Regions from separate parts of the Comamonas sp. CAH-2 genome, predicted to be linked through region 2. Evidence: predicted binding sites of a transcription regulator. Region 2 holds the regulator's gene; each other region holds the start of a gene.
The links. Region 2 encodes sigma-54, which starts transcription at its own class of promoters, with help from an activator protein. Its sites were predicted from a motif close to TGGCANGNAANCTGCTTT; they were not measured.

Region 1: a site for sigma-54 is predicted at 2,188-2,205, ahead of FYM52_RS10440 (P-II family nitrogen regulator). Genes of this name have one in related genera too.
Region 3: a site for sigma-54 is predicted at 2,059-2,076, ahead of FYM52_RS14755 (BMP family protein). Genes of this name have one in related genera too.

What each region holds. Positions count from the first base shown of each region.
Region 1 covers NZ_VSWF01000015.1:49,734-54,422, forward strand. Annotated here, with positions in the region: gene FYM52_RS10430 (LysR family transcriptional regulator) at 1-452, shown strand, start outside; gene FYM52_RS10435 (YifB family Mg chelatase-like AAA ATPase) at 514-2,052, opposite strand; gene FYM52_RS10440 (P-II family nitrogen regulator) at 2,259-2,597, shown strand; gene FYM52_RS10445 (ammonium transporter) at 2,624-3,988, shown strand; gene glcE (glycolate oxidase subunit GlcE) at 4,251-4,689, shown strand, end outside.
Region 2 covers NZ_VSWF01000025.1:19,641-24,329, reverse strand. Annotated here, with positions in the region: gene FYM52_RS13340 (methyl-accepting chemotaxis protein) at 1-709, shown strand, start outside; gene FYM52_RS13335 (RNA polymerase factor sigma-54) at 891-2,471, opposite strand; gene lptB (LPS export ABC transporter ATP-binding protein) at 2,522-3,292, opposite strand; gene lptA (lipopolysaccharide transport periplasmic protein LptA) at 3,292-3,930, opposite strand; gene FYM52_RS13320 (thiol:disulfide interchange protein DsbA/DsbL) at 4,032-4,679, opposite strand.
Region 3 covers NZ_VSWF01000031.1:31,468-36,156, reverse strand. Annotated here, with positions in the region: gene FYM52_RS14760 (ABC transporter ATP-binding protein) at 1-1,002, opposite strand, end outside; gene FYM52_RS14755 (BMP family protein) at 999-2,027, opposite strand; gene FYM52_RS14750 (LysR family transcriptional regulator) at 2,229-3,131, opposite strand; gene FYM52_RS14745 (ring-opening amidohydrolase) at 3,369-4,460, shown strand; gene atzF (allophanate hydrolase) at 4,482-4,689, shown strand, end outside.

The DNA of each region.
Region 1 (4,689 bases), on a different contig from region 2:
GGCCGGTGTTCCGCGAAACCCTGGTACTGGTCGGCAGCGCGCCGCTGGCGCAGTTCCCCACGCCGCAGCAGCTGTGCCAGCAGCCCTTCCTGGCCTTCCGCCAGGGCTGCAGCTACCGCCAGCGCATTGAGCTGCTACTGGCCAGCCAGGGCATCACCTCGGCGCGCATCATGGAGCTGGGCTCGCTGGACGCCATCCTGGGCTGCGTCGCCGCCGGCATGGGCTATGCGCTGCTGCCCCAGTCCGTGGTGCAGGCCCAGCAGGCGCGCTTTGGCGTGCAGGGCTGCGCGCTGCCCCCGGGTCTGGCCGACATCGCCCGGGTGGACACCTGCCTGGTCAGCGGTCCCGAGGCCAGCTGGTCGCCCGCGTTGCGCGCCTGGGTGCAGCTGCTGCACGAGACCGTGGCGCCGCCCCAGCAAATGGCCGAAGCCGAAGAACTCCTGATGGCATAGCGCCCTGCGCAGGCGCAGCAAGCGTTGCAGGCCAATTTGGCAGGTTTTTTTGAGGCGGTGCTCAGGGGCTGGCGGGCACCAGGGTGCGGCGGTACTGCATGGCCTCGGCCACGTGGGCACTGGCGATGTGGGGGCTGCCGGCCAGGTCGGCGATGGTGCGTGCCACGCGCAGCGCGCGGTGGGTGGCGCGGGCCGACCAGCCCAGGCGGTCGGCAGCCTTGCGCACCAGGGCGGCAGCGCTGTCCTCCAGCTGCAGGTGCTGCTCCAGCGCGTCGCCCTGCAGCAACTGGTTGCTGCAGCCCTGGCGCTGCAGGGCCCGCGCCCGCGCCTGGGCCACGCGGGCCTGCACGGCCTGGCTGCGTTCGCCCTCGGCGCTGGCCAGCAATTGCTCGGCCGGCAGGCTGTGCACCTCGACGTGCAGGTCGATGCGGTCCAGCAGCGGGCCGCTGAGCTTGCCCTGGTAGCGCGCCACTTGGTCGGGCGTGCAGCGGCAGCTGCGCTGGGCGCTGCCCCAGAAGCCGCAGGGGCAGGGGTTCATGGCCGCAATCAGCTGAAAGCGCGCCGGGAACTCCGCGCTGTGCGTGGCGCGGGCGATGGTGATGCAGCCGGTCTCCAGCGGCTCGCGCAGGGCCTCCAGCGCGCTGCGGCTGAATTCGGGGAATTCGTCCAGGAACAGCGTGCCGTGGTGGGCCAGGGAGATTTCGCCGGGCTTGGGCGGTGAGCCTCCGCCGACCAGGGCCACGGCGCTGGCCGTGTGGTGCGGGTGGGCGGTGCGGCGCTGGCCCCACTGCGTGGCCTGGAAGCGCCCGCACAGGCTGGCGATGGCCGCGCTTTCGACGGCCTCCTGCTCGGTCATCGGTGGCAGTAGGCCGGCAAACCGGTGGGCCAGCATGGACTTGCCCGAGCCGGGCGGGCCGACCAGCAGCACGGCATGGCTGCCGGCGGCGGCAATCTCCAGGGCGCGCTTGGCCTGGACCTGGCCCTTGACCTCGGCCAGATCCAGCAGGGTCCGGGGCGCCTGGCGCGGTGGCGGCGGCATGCGCTGCCAGCCTGCGCTGGCGCGGTCGTGCGGGGTGGCACCCGGGGGCAGCAGCTGCGCCACCACATCCAGCAGGTGGGCGGCGCCATAGACCTCGGCCTGCGGGGCGCAGGCCGCCTCGGCGGCGCTGTCCAGCGGCAGCACCAGGCGTGCCGGGGTCTGCCCCCAGGGCAGGGCCAGGCTGGTGGCCAGGGCCCCGCGCACCGGCCGCAGCTCGCCGGACAGCGACAGCTCGCCCGCGAACTCCCAGCCGTGGAGCCGCGCCGCATCGATCTGCCCGCTGGCGGCCAGGATGCCCAGGGCGATGGGCAGGTCGAAGCGGCCGGAGTCCTTGGGCAGGTCGGCCGGCGCCAGGTTCACGGTGATGCGCTTGTTGGTCGGAAATTCCAGGCCGCTGTTGACGATGGCGCAGCGCACGCGCTCGCGGGCTTCCTTGACCTCCACGTCGGCCAGCCCCACCAGGGCCAGGCTGGGCAGGCCGTTGGCCAGATGCACTTCCACGGTGACGGCGGGCGCTTGCAGCCCCAAAAGGGCACGACTTTGGACGCAAGCCAGGCTCATGGGGCGGTTCTCCCTCAAAAGGTGCACAAAAAAGCAGCACATGCCACCGCGGGTTTGCACTAAAGTGGTGCATCGCGCGATGTTTCCAGATGTGCACTGTAGAACGCGGGCCTGCTCCGCTTCAAGGCCGTTGGTTGGCACGCTCCATGCTTAAAGGGCTTGTCACAACACTTTTTACAACTGCCAGCTTCCCGGAGGAACGTCTTATGAAAATGGTGTCAGCCATCATCAAGCCCTTCAAGCTCGACGAGGTGCGCGAAGCACTGTCACAGCTTGGCGTACAGGGCATCACCGTGACCGAGGTGAAGGGCTTCGGCCGCCAAAAAGGTCACACCGAGCTGTACCGCGGCGCCGAATATGTCGTCGACTTCCTGCCCAAGGTGAAGCTGGAAGCCGCGGTCGACGATGCCGTGCTCGAGCAGGTGATCGAAGCCATCGAAGGCGCGGCCCGCACCGGCAAGATCGGCGACGGCAAGATTTTCGTTTACGACCTGGAGCAGGTCGTGCGCATCCGTACCGGCGAGACCGGCAAGGAAGCCCTGTAACCCACCCCCTAATGCAAGAGACTGACATGAAAAAATCGCTCCCTGCCATCTCACTGGGTCTGGGCCTGCTGGCCGCCGCCACCGGTGCCATTGCGCAAGAAGCTGCCCCCGCCGTGGCGGTGGTGGCCGAAGTCGTCGCCGAAGCGGCCGCGCCTGCCGCCCCCGTCCTGAGCGCCGGCGACACCGCGTGGATGCTGACCTCCACCATGCTGGTGATCCTGATGGTCATCCCTGGCCTGGCCCTGTTCTACGGTGGCCTGGTGCGCTCCAAGAACATGCTGTCCGTGCTGGCCCAGGTGTTCACCGTGTTCTCGCTGATCACCGTGCTGTGGGCGGTCTACGGCTTCTCGCTGGCCTTCGGCGGTGAAGGCAAGTTCTTCGGCAGCTTCGACAAGCTGTTCCTGGCCGGCATCACGCCCGACACCCTGTCGGCCATGCTGCCCACCATCCCCGAATACGTGTTCGTGGCCTTCCAGTCCACCTTCGCCGCCATCACTGTGGCGCTGATCGTGGGGGCCTTTGCCGAACGCATCAAGTTCGCGGCCGTGATGATCTTCTCCGTGCTGTGGTTCACCTTCAGCTACATCCCCATGGCCCACATGGTCTGGGGTGGTGGTCTGCTGGCGGCCGATGGCGCGCTGGACTTCGCCGGCGGCACCGTGGTGCACATCAACGCGGCCGTGGCCGGCCTGGTGGGCGCCTACATGGTGGGCAAGCGCATCGGCTTCGGCAAGGAAGCCCTGCCTCCGCACAGCCTGACCCTGACCATGGTCGGTGCCTCCCTGCTGTGGGTGGGCTGGTTCGGCTTCAACGCCGGCTCCGCCGGTGCCGCCAACGGCATCGCTGGCCTGGCCTTCATCAACACCATCCTGGCGACCGGCGCCGCCGCCGTGTCCTGGATCGTGGCCGAAGCCCTGCACAAGGGCAAGGCCTCCATGCTGGGCGCTGCCTCGGGTGCCGTGGCCGGTCTGGTGACCATCACCCCTGCCGCTGGTTTCGTGGGCCCCATGGGTTCCATCGTCATGGGTCTGATCGCTGGCCCTCTGTGCCTGTGGGGCGTGTCGGGCCTGAAGAAGATGCTGAAGGTCGATGACACCTGCGACGTGTTCGGCGTGCACGGTGTGGGCGGTATCCTGGGTGCCATCCTGACCGGTGTGTTCGCCTCGCAAAGCCTGGGCGGCACGGGTGGTCTGACCCCCGACACCTTCGCCATGGGTGCGCAGGTCTGGGTGCAGTTCAAGAGCGTGATCGTGACCATGGTCTGGTGCGGTGTGGTCTCGTTCATCTGCTTCAAGGTCGCAGATGTCCTGGTGGGTCTGCGTGTCGCTGAAGATGCTGAGCGCGAAGGTCTGGACATCACCACCCACGGTGAGTCGGCCTACAACCGCTGAGCAAGGCGCCCGGGCGGCACCCCCGCCCCCGCGCAAGCTGAAACCGCCCTTCGGGGCGGTTTTTTCATGGGCGGTCCGCCCCCAGCGGTCCAGCCCATTCCTGGCGGGGGGGTGATCACCCGCGGTGGGCCGTGGTGCCTGAGGGCATGGCCGCCGCCGCGGGCCCAGGGCGCTGCGCGTCCTGCTGATTCACACCCGGCGTTCAAAAAATTCACACGGCGGCGACTGGCAAATTCCGGCAGCACGGCTACGATGCACGGCCATGGACGCTGCCCTTTTCCAGATCGCCGAGCGCGTACGCGCCGCCCTTGCTGACCACACCCCGCTGCGGCTGCGCGGCGGTGGCAGCAAGGACTTCCACGCCCTGCAACTGCAGGGGGACCTGCTGGACACCCGGGACTGGCGCGGCATCGTCAGCTACGAGCCCAGCGAGCTGGTGGTGACGGTGCGCGCCGGCACGCCGCTGGCCGAACTGGAGGCCGTGCTGGCCGCCCAGGGCCAGTGCCTGGCGTTCGAGCCACCGCACTTCGGCGCCGCCACGGTCGGGGGCATGGTGGCCACTGGCTGGTCCGGCCCGTCCCGCGCCAGCGTGGGCGCGGTGCGCGACTACGTGTTGGGTGTGGAAATCCTGAACGGGCGCGCTGAGTTGCTGCGCTTCGGCGGCCAGGTGATGAAGAACGTGGCCGGCTACGACGTTTCGC
Region 2 (4,689 bases):
CACCGAGCAGCAGGCCAGCTCGCTGGAGGAGACCGCCGCGGCCATGGAACAGCTCACCGCGACGGTGCAGCAGAACGCCGAGAACGCCCGCCAGGCCAACCAGCTGGCCAGCAGCGCCTCCTCCGTCGCCTCGCACGGCGGCAGCGTGGTCGGCCAGGTGGTGCAGACCATGGGCGGCATCGACGCCGCATCGCGCAAGATCGTCGACATCATCGGCGTGATCGACAGCATCGCCTTCCAGACCAACATCCTGGCGCTGAATGCGGCGGTGGAAGCCGCCCGTGCCGGCGAGCAGGGCCGCGGCTTTGCCGTGGTGGCCGGCGAGGTGCGCACCCTGGCCCAGCGCAGCGCCGCCGCGGCCAAGGAGATCAAGCAGCTGATCGACGACTCAGTCAACCAGGTCAACACCGGCAGCCGCCTGGTGCAGGAGGCCGGCGCCACCATGCAGGAAGTGGTGGACAGCGTGCGCCGCGTCACCGCCATCGTGGCGGAGATCAGCCACGCCAGCCAGGAGCAGAGCAACGGCATCGGCGAGATCAACGGCGCCGTCAGCCAGATGGACCAGGGCACGCAGCAGAACGCCGCCCTGGTGGAACAGGCCACCGCCGCCGCGCAGTCGCTGCAGCAGCAGGCGCACCAGCTGGCCGAGGTGGTCGGCGGCTTCAAGCTGGACCACGCGCCCGCCACGCAGGCCCTGGCCCTGCGCTGACGCACCGCCGGGCACGCGCTGCGCGTGCCCGCGGGGTTCTCAAAAAAGAGCGGCTCGCGCGCTTGCAAAAAAGGGTTCAGATGGTTTTCCATCTGAACCCTTTGTCTATGCAGCGCCAGCAGCTCTCTTTTTGGATAGTCGACCGCCGTGTCTGCATAGCCAGCCACCGACCCTAAGGCGTCTACAGCGCCTTGCGCAGGTTGGCCGGGGCGATCTTCAAGGCCTCGCGGTACTTGGCCACGGTGCGGCGCGCGCACTCGATGCCCTGCTCCTTGAGCATGTCCGCGATCTGGCTGTCGGACAGCGGTTTCTTCGGGCTCTCGGCCGCGACGAACTGCTTGATCAGCGCGCGCACCGCCGTGCTGGAGGCGTTGCCCCCGGTCTCCGTGCCCAGGCCCGAGCCGAAGAAGAACTTCAGCTCGTAGGTGCCGTGCGGCGTGGCCATGTACTTGGCCGTGGTCACGCGGCTGATGGTCGATTCGTGCAGGCCCAGTTCGTCGGCAATGTCGCGCAGCACCAGCGGGCGCATGGCCAGCTCGCCGTGCACGAAGAAGTTCTTCTGCCGGTCGACGATGGCCTTGGACACGCGCAGGATGGTGTCGAAGCGCTGTTGCACGTTCTTGATGAACCAGCGCGCCTCCTGCAGCCGCTGCTGCAGGCCGGCGTGCCCGTCGCTGCCCTTGTGGCTGCGCAGGGCGTTGGCGTAGACGTCGTGCACGCGCAGGCGCGGCATCACGTCCGGGTTCAGCTGCACGCTGAACTGCGCCAGGCCATCGCCCCCTTTGCGCGACGTTTTCTTGACGATCACGTCGGGCACGATGATGTGGCGCTCGACATCGGTGAAGCGCCGTCCCGGCTTGGGCTCCAGCCGGGCGATGACGCCCAGCGCGGCGCGCACCTTGGCCTCGGGCAGGCCGCAGGCCTGCATCAGCTTGCGCACATCGCGCCGCGCCAGCATTTCCAGCGGCTGGGCGCAGACCTGCAGCGCCACCTCCAGCATCTCGTCCTGCGGGTCCTCGCGGTGCAGGTGCAGCAGTTGCAGGCGCAGGCATTCGGCCAGGTCGCGGGCACCCACGCCCACGGGCTCCAGCGACTGCAGCAGGCGCAGGGCCACGGTGAAGCGGTGCACCAGCTCGTCGAGCTGCTCCAGGTCGTCGGTGCCGGCCAGGCCCTCGGCCAACTCCTGCAGCGGGTCCTCGAGGTAGCCGTCGTCGTTGAGGTTTTCGATCAGGAAGCGCAGCGCGTAGCGGTCGATCTCGGACAGGCGCAGCGACAGTGCCTGCTGGTGCAGGAAATCGGTCAGCGACTCGTGCGCGCCCGCCAGGTCCAGGGCCGTGGGGGCATCCTCGTCGTCGTTGCGGTTGCCGCGCGCCGGGGCGTCGCCGCCCCATTCGCTGTCGTCGTGCGCCATGTCGACGCTGCCGTCGCCCTCCCAGTCGCTGGGCACGTCGCTGTCGGGCGCCGAGGATTCCTGGTCTTTTTGGCCTTCAGCGCTGGCTGTGCCTGCGCTGTCTGCTATGGAATATGGTGTTTCGTCGGCCGAGGCGCCCTCGTGCTGGGCGGGCTCGTCCGCAGTCTGCAGGCCGAACTCCTCGCGCGGGGCGTCGTCCGAGGCCAGCTCCAGAAACGGGTTGTCGTCGAGCATCTGCTCGACTTCCTGGGACAACTCCAGGGTGGACAGCTGCAACAGCCGGATGGATTGCTGCAACTGCGGCGTGAGCGCCAGATGCTGTGAGACCCGCAGTGACAAACCTGGCTTCAACGCTGTACCCCCTCGAACTTTCTTGTGATTGCCGACGCTGCCGGGCCAGACTACATGCGGAAGTGCTCACCCAGGTAGACCCGGCGCACATCCGGGTTCTCGACGATCTCCTCGGGTGTGCCCTGGGCGAGTACTGTGCCATCGCTGATGATGAAGGCGTGGTCACAGATACCCAGTGTTTCGCGCACGTTGTGATCGGTAATCAGCACACCGATGCCGCGTTCCTTGAGGAAGCCGATGATGCGCTGGATCTCGATCACGGCGATCGGATCGATGCCGGCGAAGGGCTCGTCCAGCAGGATGAAGCGCGGGTTGGAGGCCAGGGCGCGCGCGATCTCCACGCGGCGGCGCTCGCCGCCGGACAGCGCCAGCGACGGCGACTTGCGCAGGTGCTCGACGCGCAGCTCCTGCAGCAGGCTGGTCAGCTGCTGCTCGATGGCAGCGGCACCCAGGGGCTGGCCGGCCGCATCCGTCTGCAGCTCCAGCACGGCGCGCACGTTGTCCTCGACGTTCAGCTTGCGAAAGATCGAGGCCTCCTGCGGCAGGTAGGACAGCCCCAGGCGCGAGCGCTGGTGGATGGGCATGTTGCCCACGGACTGGCCGTCGATCAGGATGTCGCCGCCATCGCAGCGCACCAGGCCCACGATCATGTAGAACGAGGTGGTCTTGCCCGCGCCGTTGGGGCCGAGCAGACCCACCACCTCGCCCTTTTGCACCGTCATGGACACGTCCTTGACCACCTTGCGGCTGCCATAGGTCTTGGCCAGGTGGCGCGCCTCCAGCTTGCTGGTGGCACGCGCGTCACGAAAATCTTCTGCCATCACTGTCCTTGGGAGTTCAGACCACCCGACGGCTGCAAGGGCTGGGCCGGTGCCGGCGCGGGGCTGCTGCCCGGCGTGGCCTTGGGCGCCAGGATGGCGCGCACGCGGCCGCCCGAGCCTGCGGGTGCCGACGAAGGCAGGTTGCTGCGCTTTTCGCCGTCGACCGTGAACACATCGGTCAGGTTGTTGTAGGTAATGACGCTGCCCATGATGTCGTCGCTGAGCTTGCCGCCGGTGTAGCGGCGCAACTGGCCGCGGCGGATCAGCTTCACATCGTCGGTGCGGCCGTTGTACTCGATGACCTCGGCCTCGCCCTCGACAAACTCTTCGGGGGCGCCGGGCGCCGTGTCGCGTTTCTGGCGGAAGAAGGCGCGCTTGCCGGCGTCGGCCTTGACCACGCCGTGCTGGTAGCCTTCGCCGTCCTGGCGCACGTCCAGCTGCGCGCCGCGCAGCACGATGGAGCCTTTGGTCATCACCACATTGCCGGTGAACACGCTGGTCTGCTTGAGCTCGTCGTGGCGCAAGGCATCGGCTTCGATGTTCATGGGCTTGTCGCGGTCGGCACGCTCGGCATGCGCCACGCCAGAAGCCCCCGCAAGGGCAGTCAACAACAGGCAGGTGAGGAGTTTGGGTGTCATGGGCAGGGCACGTTTCTTGCTGGACATTGTAGTCATCCTGCCTCCCAAGCCCACAAAAAAGCCCGCGCAAGGCGGGCTCGGGGATGGGGCAGCAGGCCGGGTCAGGCCTTGCGGCTTTGCTCCACCAGGTATTCGACCACACGCAGCACATTCGGCATGCTGCCGGCACGGGGGCCGTCGGTGTAGTAGCGGCCGGCCACGCCCATGGAGGGCACGCCTTCCACGTCATACGCCTGCTGCACCTGGGTGGCCTTGCGCACCTGGCTGGCGACGTTGAAGGAGTTGTAGATCTCCTTGAACTTGTTCACGTCCACGCCCTGCTTGGCGACCCAGTTGAAGATGTCCTCGTCCTTGGCCAGCTTGTTGCGCTCCACATGGATGGCGTGGAACACCTTGACGTGCATGGCGTCGAAGTTGTCCATCGCCTGCAGCGCGAAATACAGCTTTTGCTGGGGCACGAAGCTGGCGTTGAAGGCCACGGGCACGCGGCGCACGGACACGTTGGCCGGGGCCTTCTGCTTCCACGCGGCAAAGGTGGGCTCGAACGCGTTGCAGTGGGGGCAGCTGTACCAGAAGAACTCCACCACCTCGATCTGGCCAGCGGCCGCTTCCGTGGGGGCGGGGGTCGACAGGCGCAGGTATTCCTTGCCTTCCTTGGGGGCGGCAGCCTGTGCCCAAGCCGTGTTGGCACCGAAGGCCATGGAGGTCGCAGCGGTGGCTGCGGCCAAAGAGAACTGGCGGCGTTGCATCAAAAGGACT
Region 3 (4,689 bases), on a different contig from region 2:
GCCAGCCGCGAGCCGCGAACGTGCGTTGCCACGGGTGACGTCGACTCCGTCCAACAAAATCCGGCCATGAGACGGCGCGATGATGCCCGCCAGGGCGTCAGCCAGCTCAGCCTGTCCGTTGCCGTCAATACCGGCGAGAGCAAGGACCTCACCTGCCCGCAGGGTGAAGCTCGCGCCGCGAAGACGCTCCACACCACTTGCGTCGCTTGCGCTCAGGCCTTCGATCTGCAGGCGAACCGCGCCTGGGTTTGAAGTGCTGCGTGGAGCCGTCGGCGCGAGTTCCCGCCCAACCATCATCCGCGCCAGAGACTCCCGCGTAGCACCGGCCGTCGGGGCATCGCCAACGACCTGGCCATCGCGCAACACCACGACCTGGTCGGCGACTTCAAGCACCTCTCCGAGCTTGTGCGTGATGAACACGACGGAGTGGCCTTCGGCGCGGAAGCGCTTGAGGAAGGCAAGCAACAGCGCAATCTCCGGTGGCGACAGGATTGAGGTCGGCTCATCCAGGATCAGGAGGTGGGCGCCGCGCAGGATGGCCTTGAGAATCTCCACGCGTTGCTTCTCACCCAGCGCGAGCGCTTCGACGCGCGCGTCGGGGTCGATCTCCAGGCCGTAGCGCGTCGCGGCCTCGCGCACGCGCGCGGCGGTCCCAGCATGGTCCAGCCAGGCGCCGCCGCGCTCGCTCCAGCCCAGCATCAGGTTCTCCGTCACCGTCATCGCCTCCACCAGCGTGAAGTGCTGGTGGATCATCGCGATGCCCTTCTGCAAGGCAGCACGCGGGCTTCCGGCTTCAAGCTCCCGGCCTTCGTACACGATGCCCCCTTCGTCGGGGCGAACCATGCCGAAGAGCACCTTCATCAGTGTGCTCTTTCCCGAGCCGTTCTCGCCGAGCAAACCCACGATCTGCCCAGGCATAACCGTGAGGTTGATGCCGCGATTGGCTCTAACCGAGCCGTAAGACTTGGAGATGCCGCGCATCTCCAGCAGTGCCTGGCTCATACGCCTCCGCGCGCGTCTTCCTTGCTGACCGTCAGCTTCAGTTCGCCGGCGGAGAACTTCTTCTTCAGGCCATCAATCTCGGCAACGACGTTCTTGGGTACCGAAGGCGCGAACGCAGCCTCCTTGCTGAACATCAGGTCTGCACCAGGGCCGGTCTTCGACTCGTAGCCGTATGTGATGAGGGCCGGTTTCAGCGTTCCAGCGCGCGCCTCGGCGGCCGCGGCGACGTACATCGCTTCCCAGTTCTCAATGATCGAGCTGACCACGTTCTGAGCGGCGGCCTGGGCATGCGCGAACGAGCGGCCGGTGGTGAAGACGTTCTTCTCCTTCGCTGCCTGGATGATGCCGTTCTGCCCGGCGTTCAGCTTGCCGAACACGAAATCGGCACCGCCCGCGATCAGCGCGAGTGCGGCCTCCTTCGCCATGGCCGCATCCTCCATGTCCTTGATGTAAATGACGCGGACTTCGGCGTCAGGGCGAACGCTCTTCACGCCTTGGCGGAACGCGCCGACCTGCTGCACAACGTTCAGCAGCCCCTCGAGGCCGTTGACCGAGCCGATCTTGCCGGTCTTGGACAGGCGCGCAGCCAGCACGCCCATCAGGAATCCGACCTGCGCATCGTCGTAGTTGATCGAGGTGACGTTCTTGCCGAAGCCCTGCGAACCGGCACCGACAATGAACGTGGTCTTCTCGAACTCCGGACCGACACGCTGTGCTGCCGACAGGAAGCGACCAGAGTGGCCGATGACCGGATTGAAGCCGCGACGGGCGTAGTCCTTCATCGTCTCCAGATGGTCCGCCGGAGGCACGTTCTCAGAGTACGCCGTCTCCGCCCCATTGGCCTTCAACTTCATGATGGCCGCGTAGCCATTGGCGTTGTGGCTCTGGTCGTTGATGGAGCCAGGCAGAAGCATCGCCACCTTGGCTTGGCCTTGCGCCATGGCGACCGTTGCGGAGGCCATGCCTCCAAACGCCAAAGCGATGGTCAGTGTGGAGAAGGAGCGACGGGTAACGGGCGAAGACATGGGCAAAGTCCTTGTGTGAGGTACTGAGCTCAGTGCAAAAAGCAGGCCAATTCAGGCCGCATGACGAGCCTGCTGATGCAAGTCTTCGGGCGCACCTGAACTGGTCTCACTTTTTGCCATTTTTGAATCACACCGATGCCAAAACGGCAGCAGTTCTCACTGTGGTGCATGGCATCTTTCGCGTGCACCATGTTGGTAGATTCACTCCCCGTTTTGGTTCGATTCCCTGAGCTTCTCGGTGATGAACTCGGCAAAAGCAGCTGCTGCCATTGGGAGCACACGGTCACGCAGCGCGACCAACACCAGTCTTCCGGTCGGTAGCCTGCGCTCGTCGATGGGAATGGCCACGGCGCCGGCCGAAGGGCCTGCGCCAATCTCGATCTGGAAGCTCACACCACCCGCTTCCCGGGCGAAGCCGCGCATCATCTCGTAGGAGTTCGACACCAGCGGCGGATGCGGTTGTGCGGACGACTGCTCGAACAGGTCCTCAAGGACGCTGCGCCCCGAGAGGCTGCTATCCGGCAGCGCGATGGGATACGCCAGGCAGTCCTTCAGACGCACGCTCGAGCGCTTGGCCAGGGGATGGTCCGGCGCCACCATCGCGCAGGTGCGCTGTCGGGCCTGGGCCAGCACCGCCAAGCCGCGTAGGTCTGGCGGATTGAAGATGAGGCCGAGGTCCGCTTCGAAGTCCGTGACGGCGTCGACTGCGCGCTCGCGGTCGTGGACCTTGACGTCGAATGCGATGCCCGGCCGTGACGTCTGAAATTCATGGATCGCCTTCGGCAGGAAGGCAGGAGCCAGAGCCTGGCTCGCAGCAAGCGTGACGTGGCCACGACGCACGCCGCCAAGGTCTTCGATCTGAGAGCGCACTTGGTCCAGGTCGGCCTTGCGCCTACGGGCGTATCCCAGGAACAGCTCACCCGCAGCCGTCAAGCGCACCCCACGCGGGAGCCGCTCGAAGATGGGTGTGCCCAGCTCCTCTTCCAGGTCTTGAACGCGACGGTTGACGGCGGACGACGCAACGTGGAGCTTTTCGGCTGCAGCGCGGATTGAGCCGCTGCGGGCGACTGCATCGATGTAGTGGAGGAAGCGAAGGTGTTGCATGCCAAGCCCAATGCAAGACTGATGCCGGAACGGCAGCGCAGAGCGCCTGAAAAGGCCTCAGTCGAGAGCGTTCAATGGCATACCGTTTGCGTCCCAACAGCGCCACAGGACACCTCCGTCCACCTTGCTCCGAAGCGCACCACCTGTGCCGAGCAACGACAGGAGGTACCTCAATCCCTTCGTCGAGCTCGCTCGTCGCGGGGTCTCCGCCACCTGACCACCGAAAGACAACCGAACATGCATCACGTCGACGTCATCCGTATCCCAAGTCGCAGCCCTGGCGACATCTCCGGCCTTGAAGAACTGATCGCGTCGGGACGGGTGGCCGCACGCGACATCGTCGCAGTGATGGGAAAGACAGAGGGCAACGGCTGTGTGAACGACTACACCCGCGAGTACGCGACCAGCATGCTGGCCGCATGTCTCGGCCGCCACCTGGAACTGGAGCCCAGTGAAGTCGAGAAGCGTGTTGCCTTCGTTATGTCGGGCGGCACCGAGGGGGTTCTGTCTCCACACCAGACGGTATTCACCAGGCGGCCCGCGCAAGGAGTCCCTGTCGCGGGTTCGAAGCGGCTGACTCTTGGCATCGCCTTCACCCGCGACTTCCTGCCCGAGGAAATCGGTCGGCGTGCGCAGATCGAAGAGACCGCTGAAGCCGTCGTGCGCGCCATGCGGGACGGTGGCATCGCGTCGATAGACGACCTGCATTTCGTCCAGGTGAAGTGTCCTTTGCTCACTCCAAGCAAGATCGCTGCAGCGCGCGAACGTGGTTGCGAGCCTGTCACGGCCGACACCTACGAGTCCATGGGCTACTCACGCGGGGCGACCGCCTTGGGGATCGCCCTGGCCACCGAGGAGGCCGCCTCGTCGGCGCTGGTCGACGATGCGGTGCTGCACGACTGGAGCCTGTCCTCTGCCGTCGCATCGGTGTCTGCCGGCATCGAACTGGAGCACAACGTCGTCATCGCCATCGGCATGAGCGCGCAGGCGACCAGCGATCTGGTCATCGCCCACGACGTGATGGCGGACGCCATTGACGCCGAGGCCGTGCGTCGCACGATGCAGTCGCTGGGTCTGCAGGGTAACGAAGGACTGGACCGCATCGTCAACGTGTTCTGCAAGGCCGAGGCCAGCCCCGACGGACGGGTGCGTGGCATGCGCCACACGATGCTTGGCGATTCGGACATCAACTCCACCCGGCATGCCCGAGCCGTGACGGGCGCTGTTGTCGCGTCGGTGGTTGGCCACGGCATGGTGTACGTGTCCGGCGGAGCCGAGCATCAAGGGCCCGCCGGCGGTGGCCCGATTGCGGTCATCGCGCGCGCCTGAGCACCAAAGAGCGAGAACGACATGTTGACCACGACTCAGCAACTCAAAGGCGACCCTGCGGCAGCTTGGATCGTCCGACCGGACCGTCCGATTCAAACCACGACGGACGGCCGCCTTGCCGGACTGCGCTTCGCGGTGAAGGACAACATCAACGTTGCCGGCTGGCCGACCACTGCCGGTTGTCCGAGCTACAGCAACATGCCGGCCGCACACGCAACCGTGGTCGGCA